2 regions of the Bacillus sp. GW823-FHT06A11 genome follow, and region 2 is predicted to be linked to the other one. Evidence: predicted binding sites of a transcription regulator. Region 2 holds the regulator's gene; the other holds the start of a gene.
The links. The regulator Rex, encoded in region 2, represses fermentation and respiration genes when NADH is low (regulators of the CRP and FNR family bind a similar motif). The targets are predictions, from matches to a motif close to TTGTGAAATATTTCACAA.

Region 1 (6,312 bases), on a different contig from region 2:
GGTAGAGCTATCGGCTGTTAACCGATCGGTCGTAGGTTCGAGTCCTACCTGCGGAGCCATATTATAGAGAAGTACCCAAGTGGCTCAAGGGGCTCCCCTGCTAAGGGAGTAGATCGCGAACGCGGTGCGAGGGTTCGAATCCCTTCTTCTCTGCCAGTAATTGGCCCGTTGGTCAAGTGGTTAAGACACCGCCCTTTCACGGCGGTAACACGGGTTCGAATCCCGTACGGGTCATACTAAAAGAGATAGCATAAACTGCTATCTCTTTTTTGTTGTATAAAAGTAGACTTTGGATAGTCTGCTTTTTTTATGCAATAGAAGAAATATGAAGTATTCGCTGTTGCAGTTAGGTACATAGAGAGCCGTAAATACAATCATGTTATTTATTTGGACCTGTATGGATATGAAGGAAGTATGACTGTAGCCTCCTACACTTGGAGAAACCGATGAAAATACATCCGGGAGCTACTGTGGAAAATAAATAATATATAGAAGACAGCTTTTTTAGGTTGTCATTATTGTCGAGTTTTGTCGGTAAGTCGATATATTGCAAAAATCGCTGATATAATTTGAGTTACGGTCGATATATTCTAAAAATCGTCGATATAATTTCACTTACCGACAAAAACATAAGAAAATCCCTTTCACAATCTAAAGAAAACGCCTCCATTGAAATGGATTCCACACCTGATCTAATAACTTTACACTTTATGTGAAAAAGTTCACAAATAGGTCATAATTTGTGAAGTAATTCACAATGATACGTGCTACAATATGAATGTAAAGAAGTTAAACAACATTAAATTAGTATTTTAATTAATTACTTAAACAATCATAAAAAATAGATGTGAACAATAGAGAGGGGAAATTACCATGAAAAAAGGTATCAATCGTGTAGTATTAGTAGGAACAGGAGCTGTAGGTTGTAGTTACGCTTACTCAATGATCAACCAAGGTGTAGCTGAAGAGTTCGTATTAGTAGATGTTAATGAAGCAAAAGCAGAAGGGGAAGCAATGGACTTAAGCCATGCGGTACCATTCTCTCCATCACCAACAAAAGTTTGGAGCGGTAGCTATGCAGATTGTAAAGATGCAGATTTAGTAGTTATCACTGCTGGATTACCACAAAAGCCAGGTGAAACTCGTTTAGACTTAGTTGAGAAAAATACAAAGATCTTTAAACAAATCGTTCGCGGTATTATGGATAGTGGATTCGATGGAATCTTCTTAATCGCAACTAACCCAGTTGACATTTTAACTTACGTAACTTGGAAAGAATCTGGTTTACCAAAAGAGCGCGTAATCGGTTCTGGTACTACTTTAGACTCTGCTCGTTTCCGTTACATGTTAGGTGACTACTTAGATGTAGATCCACGTAACGTTCATGCTTATATCGTTGGTGAACACGGTGACACTGAACTTCCAGTATGGAGCCACGCTACTATCGGTGTACAAAAACTAGAAACAATCTTAGCTAACAACGAACAGTACAATCAAGAAGACTTAGATAAAATCTTCGAAAACGTACGTGATGCAGCTTACCATATTATCGAGCGTAAAGGTGCAACTTACTACGGAATCGGTATGTCACTACTTCGTGTAACTAAAGCAATCTTAAACAACGAGAACAGCGTATTAACTGTATCTGCATACCTTGAAGGTCAATACGGAGAGAAAGATGCTTACGTAGGTGTTCCAGCTGTAATTAACCGCGAAGGTGTACGTGAAATCGTAGAACTTGAGCTAAATGAAGATGAAAAAGCGAAATTCGCTCATTCTGTAAAAGTATTAAAAGAAACAATGGCACCAGTACTATAATAATTGCTAAATAATTCAGAGGTGGGAAACTGCTTCTTACCTCTGAACTTATATAATTTAATATAAATTCCTTTTCCGGTTTCCCTTGTATATCCCCAATATACCCCTTTTGCTGGATAAGGGTCGTTTATAGAAAAGAGCACTCTACTTTACGTAGAGTGCTCTTTATTATCCCGCATTAACGGGCAGTAAGATCCCCACCTCAAAATGCAGCGAAAGCAAAGAAGTTAGTTTGGTGATCACCTGCCCGTAAAAGCCCGATTGGTTCAACTAATAATCAGTGGGGGATGAACACCCCCCACTGATTAAAGTTTCACTTTATCATTTTTTAGGCGTTAATCCCAATTTCTTTAAAATATCTGTCAGTGTACCGCTTTTTGATTTTTCTACAGGTGTTTGTGATTTAGATGCATCTGGCCCTTTTTTCAAGAAGTTCTTTTCAACGAAGCGAATATCTTTTTCGTCGACAATCCCATCTTTATTAAGGTCTCCGTCTTTTACAGTTAGTCCTTTTTTACCATAGTTGCTAGCGATAATTTCAGCATCTTTAATATCGATTACTTTATCAGCATTTACATCGCCGGCAAGGTTTTCGTCAGGTCTTGCATAATAATATTGGCCAAGCAGCTTACCGTCTTTTTCAGTACCAAGTTTCGTTGTTAGGCGGCTTGTTAAATGTCCTGGCACTTCTACATATAGGTTATAGTCGCGTTTATTAACTGGAAGTCCATTTAGTTTGAAGTACCCATATTTATCTAGTGAGCCTTCAAACTTATGACGGTAAGAATCAGTTGCGTATACTTTTACGCCAAGCTTTGCATAATCAAACTTTTCATCTAAATATCCACGTTCATTTAAGAATGCACCAGGTTTAATATTTCCTTCTACTAGTGAATTTAAGGACATAACTGAGAATGTTTGATCTTGAAGTACACGCATTCTATTTGGTTCTGATTCACCTTGTTTCCAGTAAACAAAAATTGGTGACTCTAATTGAGCGTTTGCTTCATAAAATTCATCATTTTCTACTTTGAAAGTTACATCAATGAACGGGAAATCACCATCTAATCCAGCAAAGTTTTTGTCATCGATAGCGCCACCAACTGTAACCGAACTTGCCTCTAGTTTCGGTTCATTTACTTTTGCGGTTACTCCTTTTTCGGAAAGTAGCTTTTCAAAAGCAGGATTAAACTTCGCATTTGCAAATTTGAAGTTCTTCTCTAGGAAGTTTACATTAAATTGCCCAGCAACAAATTGTTTTACGTGTTTTGCGTTTAGTGTTACTGTGAACTCGTCATTTTTATATAATTCTTTTTTATCGTAACTAGCTTTCGCATATTGAGCACCTTGTGGGATAAACCAGTAGTTATTTACACCGCTTGGATAGTCAGCTCCTGCAGTTGCATAATCGAAAATATATACGCCTGTGTTCATTGGACCTTCCGTTTTGAAGGAGTCAGGTGTAATGCCAACTTTAAAGTCGCCATTTGCATTAATCGGTAAAAACTTATGCAAGTATGGAGAATAGTCATAGTACATAACGCCATTCGCTTCTTGCGTAATGTTTAATCCTTTTCCTTTTAAGTAGTCAACGTTTGAATCGTATACATTTCCTTTAATCCATAGTGCTTTTTTGCCATCTTCTACTGTATAATTTTCTTCATTTAACTCGTAAATACCAGGTTTTAATCCAGTTAGTTTCACTTCTGGTGGGGTATTATCAATTACAACATAATCACCTTTTACACGTGCTTTCCCAGCCTTATCATAACCGACAAACTCAATTGTGTAGTCTCCTTCTGGTAAGTTGATTTTCTCATCACCAATTGGTTTTGCAGGATCATTTGTAAAAGGATACACTTTTCCATTAAAGAATGAGTCTAAGTAGTAATACACATCAGTTTTTAGTCCACTTGTGTTTAATGTCCCAATGAAGCCCAGAGCTTTATCTGTTTTGGAATCTTTTACGATAAGATCTAACGTTTCAAGTTCGCTGTTTAATTGGAATGCCCCGTGAACATACGATTCACCGTATGGATTAAATTTAGATGTATCAGTTGAAATTGCTTTTCTTGATAGTATTGCATTTTCAATACCAGGCTCTGATACACGAATAGAGAATGGGATTTGATATGTTTCTTCTTTATTTTTCGTGTTCGTAATATGAATATATCCTTCATATCGGCCTTGTTTTACACCGGCTGGAACATTAATTTTTGCTTCAATTTCATCTGCTTTGCCAGCATCAAGAGTAATTGTTTCTGGAGCTGAGATTTTTACACCGTTTGCGACAGCATCGTTAATAGTAGAAGAAGCCGGTGTATAAGAAATTTCTGTTTTAAATTCTTTTTTCTCTTGTTTATTATGATTAGTTACTTTTATATTTCGTTTTTGTTCAAGAGCTTCACCGTCTTTTTGATAAAACTTACCGAATGCAATAGATCCAGTTTCTTCGGGCACTTCAATTACTTCATCATTTACAACAGTTTGTGTCGTATCTAATACTTTAAAGCTTGTTTCTGTACGAACGGCGTTGTAAGCATCTACTCGCCCAGCTCCAACTTCATACACCGAATATTTTTCTTTTAAATCATCAGCTGTGTTCATAAGAGACGCTTTTACATCGAACGGAGAGTAGTCTGGGTGTTCTTGTAAAATTAGAGCAGCAACGCCAGCAATATGAGGGGAAGCCATAGATGTTCCTTGCATACGCTCATAGGAAACAGCGTAGTTTTCACCCTCTTGCGGGTCGTTAATATATTCAGGAACTGTTGAAAGGACAGCGACACCAGGCGCTGTAATATCAGGCTTAATATCATCATTTGCTGTAACAGGACCGCGTGAGCTAAAGTCTGCAAGATGATCGCCTTCTGTTTGAATGTAATTAATTTCATCGAAAGTTAAGGATGTGCTACCTTGTTCAATTTGAGCTTTTAGTTTTTCACCGTCTTCTTTCGTTAGGCGGAATGCTGGAATGTATTTTGTGCTTTCACCAACGTAGAAAGGAATTTCTCCATCCACGTTGTTATAAATAATAACGGCTTTTGCACCTGCTTGTTTTGCGTTAGCAATTTTTTCATCAAATGAGGTTGTACCACGTGCAACGAGAGCGATTTTTCCTTTTACATCTTTTTTACTAAACTCGTCAGGCGTACCGATTCCTACAGATTCAATAGGTAAAGTTTGTCCCTTGAAATCTTCTATTTTATCAGTGAAGTTTTTGCCGAACAAAATTAGGTTAGGGAATTGTAATTGTCCAGCATGACCTGATAGTTTCGGTAAGGAAATAGAGCTATCACTGGCTCCAACCGTAATAGCAAATGGCGAAGCACCTGGTGATCCGAGTGTTGATGGATTCGGTCCAGAGTTACCAGCAGCAACGACTGTAACAACGCCTGAAAGCATCGCGTTATTAACAGCGATAGATGTTGGATCAAGAGGATTGTTGCTATCATCACCTAACGATAAGTTAATAACGTTCATACCGTCAGAAATAGATTTATCAATTGCAGCGATAATACCTGAACTATCTCCACTTCCGTATGGACCGAGTACACGATAGTTATACAGTTCAATGTCAGGTGCAACACCTTTTACTGCTGAATCAGATTGGTTCTTCTTTTGAGCAGAAACGATACCTGCTACGTGAGTGCCGTGGGCTGTGTAGAAGGAAGAACCACGGTTATCAAATTCAGGAGCACCAGATTGTTGCCATTCTGAATAAGTAGTTTCCATTGGATCTGCATCATTATTAATAAAGTCCCAACCCTTTACTGAATTTGGATCTACTTTGCTAGAGTCCTCACCAGGTTTTGCGCGATAGCCTTTATATACGTCTTTTAAGTCAGGGTGATTGTAATCAATACCTGTATCTAATACACCAACTTTAATTCCTTTTCCGGTAATACCCTCACTATGTAACTTATCTACCCCGATTTGAGGGATGCTGTCTGTTAGTTTTTGGGGTGCTTTTTGCTCAGCTTGTTTTGGTAAATTTAATTTCACTTCGTAATCTTTCCAAATGCGTTTTACAACACCAATTCGTAACAACTCTTCAACTGTATTTGCTGGTAATGTCATTGCAACACCATTTAGCGCATGCTTATAAGAACGTTTAATTTGTACAGACTGGAAGTTTCCTGATTTTACTGATGGGCTGAATTGATAAAGCCGTTTTAGTCCTTTTTCGAATTCTTCATGTTCTTGATCAATACGTACTTTTATATTTTCAGGAGCAGATTGTAATCCTTTTTCTTTTTGTTTTAATTCATTAATCTTTACTGGAGCAGTTTGAAATTCTACAATGATATTTACAGGCTCAGAACTACTCGTATTAATATCTGGTGAAATTGTAAAACCAGGGTTGGCATCTACCGTTTGTAATGCCAGGCGTTGTTCTTTAGAAAGCTTCGATAATATAGAATGAGCATTTGAAGATTCAATTTGGTTAATAGGACTTTCAGCAAGTACATTGAACGGAATGGCAGTTGAAAA
Region 2 (12,614 bases):
GCTCTTCCGCCTGCGGTACTAATTCTTCTATTAATTGCTCGAGTAACTCATTCATACAAACTTCTTGTTTTTCTAATACAACTTGTTCATTTGTTAACTTCGTATACTCAAATAAATCTTCTATTAAATTCTTTAACTGCTCCGACTTTGCAAAAGCAATTCTCGTATACTCATCATGTTGTTCTTGATTTTCATATTTAGAATCTCGAAGTAATCGTAAGTAACCCATAATAGAAGTAAGTGGTGTACGTAAATCATGAGATACATTCGTAATAAGCTCATTTTTCTGCTTTTCTAATTTACGTTCTTTTTCTATATTATTCATAAGCTCTTCCGCCATATTATTAATATTCTCAGTTAAAGACGCAATCTCATCTTCACCTTTCTTCTCAATGCGGTACGCTAAGTTTCCTTTTTCTATTTCCTTTACACCTTCTGCCATTGCTTCAATCTGCTTCATCTTTCTCTTTGTTATATAGAAGAAAGAGAAAATGAATACAAGGACACCAATTAAAAATGGGAATGGTCCTTCTACTTTATAATACACTACCTCGCCTTGAGGAATCCCGCTTACAAACATATATAAGTTCTTACCTTCAATTGTAATAGGCGAGAATGTAATAAACTCTTTTCTTGATCTTTCAATATCATTATTATTTGAATAATTGATAGCAAATGAAGTCGCATTACGAATTGTATTATGCAAATTAATTTGTTCTTCTTGCGCTTGCTTCGTTTTATACAAAACTTTACCATTTTCGTCAGTAACTAATATTTTAAAGGCATCATGCTCTTGCTCTAAATTCTCATTTTCTAGTTCTATCATATTTTGTACAGCATCTAATTTATTTTCAGCAACCATCATTTCCGCTGTACTTTGAGCTTTACGATTAATTTGCTCCATACCATCTCTGTAATTAATCTCGGCATGCTGGCTAGCATCTTCAAAAATAGGTGCTACTATCTTCGTTGATACAAAGAGACCTAATAACGCACAAGCAGTAAACGCCGTAATAAGTTGAATCCTTATACTCCGTTTCACGCTCTTTATTATCTTTCCAATCAATTCTCGGATTTTCCTAACATAAGTAAACGGATTAAATATCTTTTTCAATCTTATACCCCACTCCCCATACTGTTTTTATATATCTAGGCTTCCTTGGATTCTCCTCAATCTTTTCACGTACTTTTCGAATATGCACCATTACAGTATTATCAGACTGGAAAGATCGTTCGTTCCACACCTTTTCATAAATTTGCTCCGCACTAAACACCATACCTGGATTTCTAGCTAGCAATTCTAAAATTGAAAATTCCCTCGGGGTTAGTTTCACTTCTTCTCCCTCTACAATAACTTTATGGGTCGAGATATTTATTTTCATCTCTCCAATTTCTAGCTCGTCCTCATTTTGAATAGCAAAACCATTCATTTTCATATAACGGCGTAACTGAGATTTAATTCGTGCAATTAACTCTAATGGGTTAAAGGGCTTCGTTACGTAATCATCTGCTCCTGTTGTTAATCCTAAAATCTTATCCATATCTTGTGTTTTCGCAGAAAGCATAATAATAGGCATCTCTTTCGATTCTCTTACTTTCATACACATATGAATACCATCTACTTTCGGCATCATAATATCTAATACGACTAGATGCACTTCATTTTCTTCCAGTAAACGTAGCCCTTCTTCTCCGTCCCCTGCTTGTAATACTTTATATCCTTCATTCTTTAAATAGATTGTAATTAAATTCCGAATTTCTTTTTCATCATCTACGACAAGTATTGTTTCGTGTGCCACAATATCTCCCCCATTACTTTTTTAATCCCTAACTTCTATTATAGGAAAACTTCTGAAGAAAAACGCTCGGAAATCCTTAAGATTTTCTGAAGACGCAAAAAAGGTCTAGACTCCCCTTAAGTCTAGACCTTTTAAAAAACCCCTTTTATTTACGAACGTAGATGAAATATAGTACGAATAAAACTCCCATAACATACATAATCGGATGAACCTCTTTACGACGACCACTCACAACCATTGTAATTGGATAGAAGATAAATCCAATCGCAATCCCAGTTGCGATACTATACGTAAGTGGCATAGAGATAATTGTAAAGAATGCTGGCACTGCAATCTCGAATTTCTTCCAATCAATTTCCCCTAAAGAAGAAACCATCAAGATTCCTACAATAATTAAAGCTGGTGCCGTTACAGCTGGCGTTACAACACTTAGTAATGGCGAGAAGAATAGTGCCAGTAAGAAGAATCCTGCTGTTACAACTGCTGTAAATCCAGAACGTCCTCCTGCTGCTACCCCTGCAGAAGACTCAATGTAAGACGTTGTTGTTGATGTACCCAAGATTGCACCAATTACAGTTGCAATCGCATCTGCAAATAATGCTTTTCCTGCACGTGGTAATTTATTGTTCTTCATTAATCCAGCTTGATTCGCAACCGCTACAAGCGTACCTGCTGTATCAAAGAAATCGATAAAGAAGAACGTTATAATAACAATCCCCATTTGAACTGTAAAAATATCTCCGAAGTGCGTTAACGCCACACCGAACGTTGGTTCTAGACTCGGTATTGCTCCCACTACAGCTTTCGGAGTATCAATTAATCCTGTTGCCACTCCTAAGATCGCTGTAAGAATCATACCGTAAAATACTGCACCATTAACTTTCTTAATCATGAAGATGATTGTCGTAACAACCCCGAAGATTGCTAGTAACGTTGTGCCCTTTGTTAAGTCCCCCAACCCAACAAGAACAGCATCATTTTTCACGATAATTCCAGCATTTTGGAATCCAAGGAATGCAATGAACAATCCGATACCTGCCGCTACTGCAAACTTTAACTCCGATGGAATTGCATTAATGATTTTTTCACGAATACCTGAAGCAGTAAGAATAATAAAGATAATACCTGACATTAATGTTCCGGCAATAGCCGTTTGCCACGGAATACCCATCGTTAACACTGCTGTATAAGCAAAGAACGCGTTAATTCCCATACCTGGCGCTAAAGCAATTGGATACTTCGCGAAAATACCCATAATTAACGAACCGATTGCTGCCGCTAATGCCGTAGCAACGAATACTGCACCTGGATCCATCCCTGTACCTGCTGGTAACCCTTTAACATTTCCAAGCGACAGCGTAGCAGGATTGACAAACAGTACGTAAGCCATAGATAGAAATGTTGTTAACCCCGCTATGAACTCAGTCTTATAATTGGTACCGAGCTCATCAAATTGAAAATAGCGTTTCATCCTACGTTTCCCCCGTTATATGATTACTCGCCGTATTTCACCCTAGCCCTCTTTTATCCCGAGAAATAAAAAAGGCTTCCATTGCATATATACATGGAAGCGTTCTATAAACAAAGACAAGTTTCCCCTCATCTTTATACAAACGCCTCGTAGTCAAGCCATTTACGGTAGCTAGGTAGAAACTTTCGGGCCATATCCCCGATATTATACGACGGCATAATATTCACTTTTCGTTTGAATTACATACTCATATTAACTCTTGAATGTATTTTTGTCAATTTAAAAGCGAACGTTTTTATAAATTTTTATATTTTCGTTCGTATTAATAACGAAAACAAAAAGATCCATCTATTCATAAATGATAGATGGATCTTTTTTATTACAATACTATTCCCACTCAATAGTTGCTGGTGGCTTACTCGTTACATCATACACGATACGGTTAACGTGTTTTACTTCGTTTACGATACGAACAGAGATTTTCTCTAGTACGTCCCAAGGGATACGTGCCCAGTCAGCTGTCATACCGTCAATAGATGTTACTGCACGGATACCTACTGTGTAATCATAAGTACGCTCGTCACCCATAACACCTACGCTACGCATACCAGGAAGCGCCGTGAAGTATTGCCAGATTTCGCGGTCTAATCCTGCTTTAATAATTTCTTCACGTAAAATCGCATCAGATTCACGAACGATTTCTAATTTCTCTTCTGTGATTTCACCTAATACACGAATACCAAGACCAGGACCTGGGAATGGTTGACGCCATACGATTTCATCAGGAATTCCTAGTTCAGATCCTAATACACGTACTTCATCTTTAAATAACGTATTTAAAGGCTCAATTAATTTGAACTGCATGTCTTCTGGAAGTCCACCAACGTTATGGTGAGATTTAATTGTTTGTGCAGTTGCTGTACCACTTTCAACGATATCTGTGTAAAGTGTACCTTGTGCTAGGAAGTCCATACCTTGTAATTTAGACGCTTCATCATCAAATACGTAAATGAATTCGTTACCGATGATTTTACGTTTTTGTTCTGGATCTTCTACACCTTTTAACTTGTTCATGAAACGTTCTTGTGCATCCACTTTAATAACGTTCATATGGAAGCCTTCGCTAAATGTTTTCATAACGCCTTCTGCTTCACCTTTACGAAGTAAACCGTGGTCAACGAAAATACATGTTAACTGATCGCCGATTGCTTTATGAATTAATACTGCTACAACAGAAGAGTCTACGCCGCCACTAAGTGCACATAGTACTTTTTTGTCTCCAACAGTTTCACGAATCTTTTCTAATTCTACTTCGATAAAGTTCTCCATGTTCCATCCTTCAGAACAACCACATACGCCGAATACGAAGTTTTTAATTAAATCGTTACCGTGCTCAGAGTGACGTACTTCTGGGTGGAATTGTACACCGTATAAGTTTTTCGCTTCATTGCTCATACCAGCAATTGGGCAAGACTCACTTGTTGCGTCTACTACGAATCCTTCAGGTAAACCAGTTACTAAGTCGCCATGGCTCATCCATACAACTTGCTCTTCTGGAAGGTTCGCATATAATTTTGATTCGTTCTCTACTTTAAGAACAGCTTTTCCGTACTCACGGTGGTTAGCACGCTCTACTTTACCACCGAAGTGTTGTGTCATAAGCTGCATACCGTAACAGATACCGAAGATCGGTAAACCTAGTTCGAAGATTTTTTCATCACAATGTAATGCACCTTCACCGTATACGCTATTTGGTCCACCAGAGAAAATAATCCCTTTTGGATTCATTGCTTTAATTTCTTCTGCAGTAATTGTATGTGGATGAAGTTCACTGTATACACCGAACTCACGAATTCGACGTGCTATTAACTGATTGTATTGACTTCCAAAATCTAAAACGATAATTGTATCGTGTTGCTTCTTCAAAATAATCACCCCAACGTTAGTTCTCGTATATAAATATTTTCACCAATTTGGCGAAAAGCATTACTAATATAATAAAAAAAGCCAGTCCTCCGCCTCTAGTCTCATAACAAAGAAAAGGCAGGGGTCTGGCTTTATAAAGAAAGATAGTCTCCGCTCTTTATAAATATAAGACACACTGCCTTCATAGTCAGGTTGTTTACGGTAACCCGGTAGAGACTCTCAAACCATATCATTGAGGATATATGAAGGATCGTTTTATATTATCTTCCTAGATTCTAACAATGAAGTATCTATATGGTCAAGAGAGAAAGCGACAAAATTCTACAGAAATTCATTTCCTTTTCTAAAAAACATAAAAAAACATCCATTTCTATATAGAAATGGATGTTTTTTAGGGCAAACGGAATTACATCATTCCGCCCATACCGCCCATGCCCATGCCGCCCATGTCAGGCATTGCTGGCGCATTTGGTTCTGGCTTGTCAGCTACTACAGCTTCAGTTGTTAAGAACATAGCTGCAACAGATGCTGCGTTTTGAAGTGCAGAACGAGTTACTTTAGCTGGATCTACGATACCAGACTCAAGCATGTTAACCCATTCGCCAGTAGCTGCGTTGAAACCAACGCCTACTTTTTCGCCTTTTAGACGCTCTACAACTACAGATCCTTCTAGACCAGCGTTGATTGCGATTTGACGAACTGGCTCTTCTAGTGCGCGAAGTACGATGTTGATACCTGTTGCTTCGTCACCTTCTGCTACGATAGAAGCTACTTTCGTGTATACGTTCATAAGTGAAGTACCACCACCTGCAACGATACCTTCTTCTACTGCTGCACGAGTTGAGTTAAGTGCATCTTCAATGCGAAGTTTGCGCTCTTTTAACTCAGTTTCAGTTGCTGCACCTACTTTAATTACCGCTACGCCACCTGCTAGTTTAGCAAGTCGCTCTTGTAATTTTTCACGATCGAATTCAGAAGTTGTTTCTTCTAATTGCGCACGAATTTGACCGATGCGAGCTGCGATTTGCTCTGTATTTCCAATACCTTCAACTACAGTTGTGTTTTCTTTTGTAACAACAACTTTACCAGCGCGTCCTAAAGATTCAACTGTAGCAGATTTTAAGTCACGACCTAATTCTTCAGTGATTACTTCGCCACCAGTTAAGATTGCGATATCTTCTAGCATTGCTTTACGACGGTCACCAAATCCAGGAGCTTTAACAGCTACTACATTGAATGTACCACGAAGTTTGTTCACTACTAATGTAGCTAAAGCTTCGCCTTCTACATCTTCAGCAATGATAAGAAGTGGTTTACCTTGTTGTACCACTTGCTCTAATACCGGTAAGATTTCTTGAATGTTAGAAATCTTTTTGTCAGTAATTAAGATATATGGGTTATCAAGAACTGCTTCCATTTTGTCAGAATCAGTAATCATGTAAGGAGATGCATATCCACGATCAAATTGCATACCTTCTACTACGTCTAATTCTGTCGTGAATCCTTTAGACTCTTCTAAAGTAATAACGCCATCGTTACCAACGCGCTCCATTGCTTCAGCGATTAATTGACCTACTTCTTCGTCAGCTGCAGAAATAGCAGCTACTTGTGCGATAGAAGATTTGCCTTCGATTGGTTTAGAAATCGTTTTTAATTCTTCAATTGCAGCAGTAACAGCTTTTTCGATACCTTTACGAAGACCCATTGGGTTAGCACCAGCTGTTACGTTTTTAAGACCTTCACGAATCATAGCTTGCGCTAATACAGTTGCAGTTGTTGTTCCGTCACCAGCTACGTCATTTGTTTTGCTAGCAACTTCTGCTACTAATTTCGCACCCATGTTTTCGAATGCATCTTCTAATTCGATTTCTTTTGCGATTGTTACACCATCATTTGTAATAAGTGGTGAACCAAATTTTTTCTCAAGTACAACGTTACGACCTTTTGGTCCAAGCGTAACTTTTACTGCGTTTGCAAGAGTGTCGACACCGCGAAGCATCGAACGACGTGCTTCTTCACTAAATTTAATATCTTTTGCCATAATAATTGACCCCCTTGGATTTTTTAAGATTTATATAATTAACCGATAACTGCTAAAATGTCACTTTCACGTAAAATCAAGTAGTCTGTACCTTCATATTTCACTTCAGTACCTGCATATTTTGAGAAGATGATAAGATCACCTGCTGCTACCTCTAAAGCAACACGCTCACCATTCTCAAGCACTCGACCAGTACCTACTGCAACAACTTTACCCTCTTGTGGTTTTTCTTTTGCAGTATCTGGTAATACGATACCACTTGCTGTTTTTTCTTCTGCTTGAACAAGCTCAATTACAACGCGATCACCTAATGGCTTTAGCATGAACAATAACCTCCTCATTTTGTTATGTAAATTTCTTTTATTAGCACTCAAGTCATCCGAGTGCTAACACACTTATAATAATAAATAATCTCAATTTCTTTTGCAAGTAAAAAAATCATAATTTTTTCGCAAATCACTATATAAACTTTCTATATAGAATACTGCCTTTACTATATGAATCGTTGTTTCCACTGCTCGTATGTTACAATATGAAAGGACACCCTAAGTTGTTTTCGCTACACACACAACTTTCTCCTGTCTTCTATTATAATTTCAAATAAGGATTTACGAAAAAAACATAATTCAAGTGAGGTTCATATCGTAGGTAGCATATTTACATGTTATCCTAACTTATCTCATACACTATAGTTAGAAAGGATGGTTAAACCATTTGAAGAAACAATACTGGTGGATTATCGTTACATACATTTTAATGCAGTTATCTGGCGTTGTTGGATTGCCACTTCTCCTAAAAACAGGACTCTATGATAATAGAGGATTTACCATTGAGGAAAAAGGACAAATCATAACGGGACACTGGGCAATTATTAGCTTCTTTGTTGCATTATGTATCGTACTTTGGTTACTTAGAACGGATATTCGTGACAGGCATTTAGATCCAAAGCGCTCTTCTGCTCCAGCTACTATTGGATGGATTTTCATCGGGTTCTTCTTGGCTTTCTTTTCACAAATAGTTGCTGGTATGATCGAGATGCAGCTGCTAGGAATTAAACAAGGTTCAGAAAATACAATGAAACTGATGGAGATTGCAAGAACCACACCTTGGTTCCTTATTGTTGTATCTATAATTGGACCTATCTTAGAAGAAATCGTATTTAGAAAAATTTTATTTGGTGCACTTTATAAGAAGTTTAACTTCTTTATCGCAGCTATCATTAGTTCGCTTGTATTCGCAGCAATTCATTTTGATTTTACTCATTTATTGGTATACACTGCTATGGGGCTCGTATTCGCCTTCTTATATGTGAAGACGAAGCGTATTATCGTTCCGATTGCAGCTCATGTTGCGATGAATACATTAGTCGCTATTGGGCAAATTTTTATGAGCAATGAGCAAATTCAAGAAATGATTAAAGAAGCTGAAAAAATGCAAGGCTTTATCGGAGGATTTTTTGTATGAGAAACTCACCATTGTTCATGGCTACACTATACTTCCTTCTTGGATGTATCTTTACACGCTTCGCCATTACGAACGTGACAGATACAATCTGGAATGTGTGGACAATACTATTTGCAGTTATGGCAACAATTGATTTTAATTTGGCACTTCGCCTTATATTAGTTAAATTCACAAAGAAGAAACAATAATAAAACGCAGAGGTCGCTTCCTCTGCGTTTTATTGTGGATAGTTTTTCAAAAAGTAAACTAATGTTTGTAACTCTACAGCTAAATCAATATGATGAATTCTAATATTCTCTGATACGTTTAATCGTGCTGGTGTGAAATTCAAAATACCATGCACGCTCGTTTCAGCTAATCTATCTGCTACAGCTTGTGCTACTGTAGCCGGTACTGTTAATATTGCCACTTGTATATCATTTGATAATCTCTCTTCTAATTCATCTAAATGGTATACAGGAATGCCCCCGATTTCTGTTCCAACTTTCTCTTCACTAACATCAAATGCCATTTCAATTTTTGTATTATTGTTTTTCGTGAAATTATAATGTAAGAAAGCGGTCCCTAAATTACCTACTCCAATAAGTGCTACACGCGTTATATCATCTTGATCAAGTGTTTCGCGGAAAAATGATAATAAATAATTTACGTTATATCCATATCCCTTTTTCCCTAACGCTCCAAAATACGAAAAATCTCTTCGTATTGTTGCGGAATCTACTTTTACCGCTTCACTCAATTCGGCCGATGAAACACGCTGCTTACCAGAAAGAGATAAGTTTTGGATAAATCGATAGTATAGAGGCAATCTTTTAGCAGTGGCTTGTGGAATCTTTTGCTGATCCATATGACCTCTCCTCTCTTCCTATCTTTATTCATATACTTTAATCAAATACAGAAGTTTAGCACTCATTAAATTCCTTGTATAATAAAGAGAAGAAGTATTCTCTCTTATTTTAAACTATACACTATTTTTAGTATGATTGAGAAATATAAACATGGCAAAGTTAAGAAATTATTTGAGGTGAAAACATTGATTTTATTACAAGTAAATGGACTTTCGAAATTATACGGTGCAGAAACAATTCTTGCAAACTTAAAATTGGAAGTACAAACAAAAGATCGTATCGCATTAGTTGGAAGGAATGGAGCTGGAAAATCTACATTATTAAAAATTATCGCTGGTGAGTTATCACATGATGGTGGCGAAATTATAAAACCGAAAGATGTCTCAATCGGGTATTTAGCTCAAAATACCGGCCTAGAAACGTCTTTAACAATTTGGGATGAAATGCTAACCGTCTTTACCCACTTACAGCAAATGGAGACAAAACTTCGAAGGCTTGAGCAAGAAATGGGCAAAGAAGAAAACTTTTCAAACGAAGCTACATACGAAAGATTGTTAGCTGATTATGACCAATTGCAACTCAATTATAAAGATCAAGGTGGATATCAATATGAAGCGGATATTCGCTCCATTTTAAGCGGCCTTGGCTTCCCAGTTGAAACGCACCAGACGACGATTTCTACTTTAAGCGGTGGGCAAAAAACAAGATTAGCTCTCGGAAAATTATTATTAACAAAACCAGACTTACTTATTTTGGACGAGCCTACAAACCATTTAGACATCGAAACATTAACATGGCTTGAGCAATATTTACAAGGTTATCCTGGCGCAATATTAATCGTTTCACATGACCGTTATTTCTTAGACAAACTTGTTACACAAGTATATGAAATTTCGAATAAAGAAAGCAGACGATTTGTTGGTAACTACAGTAAATATTTAGACTTAAAATCAGCATTATATGAGCAAGAAATGAAACGTTACGAAAAACAACAAGATGAAATCGCAAAACTTGAGGACTTCGTTCAAAAGAATATAGCTCGCGCCTCTACAACGAAACGTGCTCAAAGTCGCCGTAAACAACTAGACAGAATGGAATTATTAACGAGACCATTAGGGGATTCTAAGTCAGCATCATTCCACTTCGATATTGAAAAGCAAAGTGGAAATGATGTTTTACAAGTAAAGGATGCAACCATTGGCTATGATGAGGACCCTATAATTGAAAACGTAACTATGCGCTTAACTCGCGGAGATAGTGTTGCTTTAGTTGGTCCAAACGGAATTGGGAAATCCACATTATTAAAATCTATTGTGAATAAGTTACCACTATTAAATGGTGATGTTTCTTTCGGATCAAATGTATCTGTTGGTTATTATGATCAAGAACAAGCAAACTTAACATCTTCTAAACGGGTTTTAAATGAACTATGGGATGAATATCCACTGCAACCTGAAAAAGAAATCCGTACTATACTCGGGAACTTTTTATTTACAGGAGATGATGTACTGAAACCAGTATCTTCCCTTAGTGGTGGACAAAAAGCTCGATTAGCTCTTGCGAAGCTTATGATGCAAAAGTCAAATTTATTAATTCTGGATGAGCCTACGAACCACCTTGATTTAAATAGCAAAGAGATTTTAGAGAATGCTTTAATTGATTATCCAGGGACTCTTCTATTTGTCTCACATGACCGCTACTTCATTAACCGTGTAACAACGACTGTGATTGAGTTATCAACAGAAGGTGCACAGGAATATTTAGGGGATTACGATTACTATGTGGAGAAGAAAAATGAAATGATTGAACGCGCAGCATTTGAACAACTTGAACAGCAAGAAAATCAGGCACCTGTTCAAAAAACTGTAGCTCAAGAAAAATTAAATTATCTCGAAGAAAAAGAGCGTAAACAATTAGAACGTCAACGCACTCGAAAAATTGAAGAACTAGAACAAAACATCGTAAACTTAGAAGAAGAAATTGCTACGTTAGAAGATCAACTTTGCTTACCAGAAATATATGCAGATTATGAAAAAGCGAGTGAAATTACAACTAAAAAACAAACGCTACAAGTACAACTTGAAACTTGTATGGCAGAGTGGGAAGAGCTGCATGTATAAGAGTATTTAAATAAGGAAGATGTCTCATCAGTCATGATTTTTGACTATGTGACATCTTTTTTCTTTAAGTACATAAATAATTTTTTGAATATATCAATGGTAACTCGGAATATATCAACCAATTTTCAAATACATCTATCGTAACCCTATATATATAAACGATTCGACACGAAATATCGATTTACCGACAAGGATTGACAATATCAGCACCCTCTATAATAGAAGGATATTTCAAAATGTTTTTCAGGGATATCTTCTTACTTTTTATTTCCCGAAAAACAATATATTCAAAGGTCAGACTTCATCTAGTTTATCCACAAACTTATACACATATCCACCTTTATAAAATAGCTATCAAAACAACTTTTCCACATTATCCACAACTATCAAAAAAGATATCAACACTTTATATACACAACAAAACCCACATTATCAACAGATAATATGGGTTTTATCCACAAGCTGTGGTTAATTATGTGCATAACTATGCTTCAATATCTAATCCTGGATTCGCATTTAAGGCTAATGTTGCACGCTTGCCTTGTTCATACGCAATTGTCCCTGCCGCTGCAATCATTGCTGCATTATCTGTGCATAAAGATAGCGGTGGAATAATTAGTTCAATGTTTTCTTTTTGTGCAAATTCTTCTTCTAATCGCGCACGAAGTCCTTTATTAGCAGCTACTCCACCAGCAAGAAGTAATTGCTTTACATTATAAGCCTCTGCTGCACGAGCTGCTTTCGTTACAAGTACATCTATTACACTTTCTTGGAAACTTGCCGCTAAATCTTCTGGTTTAATTTCTATACCACGTTGTTTCGCGTTATGCACAGTGTTGATAACTGCTGATTTCAATCCACTAAAGCTAAAATCATATGAATTCGGTTCTAGCCATGCACGAGGCAAATCAATTGTTGGTTCTCCTTCATGTGCAAGACGATCAA

Region 1: a site for Rex is predicted at 741-758, ahead of AC1Q8L_RS28550 (L-lactate dehydrogenase). Genes of this name have one in related genera too.

The regions. Positions count from the first base shown of each region.
Region 1 covers NZ_JBXAHS010000011.1:70,219-76,530, reverse strand. Annotated here, with positions in the region: tRNA gene AC1Q8L_RS28565 (tRNA-Asn) at 1-59, shown strand, start outside; tRNA gene AC1Q8L_RS28560 (tRNA-Ser) at 66-156, shown strand; tRNA gene AC1Q8L_RS28555 (tRNA-Glu) at 163-234, shown strand; gene AC1Q8L_RS28550 (L-lactate dehydrogenase) at 874-1,818, shown strand; gene AC1Q8L_RS28545 (S8 family serine peptidase) at 2,140-6,312, opposite strand, start outside.
Region 2 covers NZ_JBXAHS010000015.1:2,407-15,020, reverse strand. Annotated here, with positions in the region: gene AC1Q8L_RS29615 (HAMP domain-containing sensor histidine kinase) at 1-1,114, opposite strand, end outside; gene AC1Q8L_RS29610 (response regulator transcription factor) at 1,098-1,799, opposite strand; gene AC1Q8L_RS29605 (NCS2 family permease) at 1,945-3,270, opposite strand; purine riboswitch at 3,401-3,502, opposite strand; gene guaA (glutamine-hydrolyzing GMP synthase) at 3,658-5,196, opposite strand; purine riboswitch at 5,361-5,462, opposite strand; gene groL (chaperonin GroEL) at 5,603-7,237, opposite strand; gene groES (co-chaperone GroES) at 7,276-7,560, opposite strand; gene AC1Q8L_RS29585 (CPBP family intramembrane glutamic endopeptidase) at 7,952-8,701, shown strand; gene AC1Q8L_RS29580 (YdiK family protein) at 8,698-8,889, shown strand; gene AC1Q8L_RS29575 (redox-sensing transcriptional repressor Rex) at 8,919-9,548, opposite strand; gene AC1Q8L_RS29570 (ABC-F family ATP-binding cassette domain-containing protein) at 9,735-11,669, shown strand; gene tsaD (tRNA (adenosine(37)-N6)-threonylcarbamoyltransferase complex transferase subunit TsaD) at 12,154-12,614, opposite strand, start outside.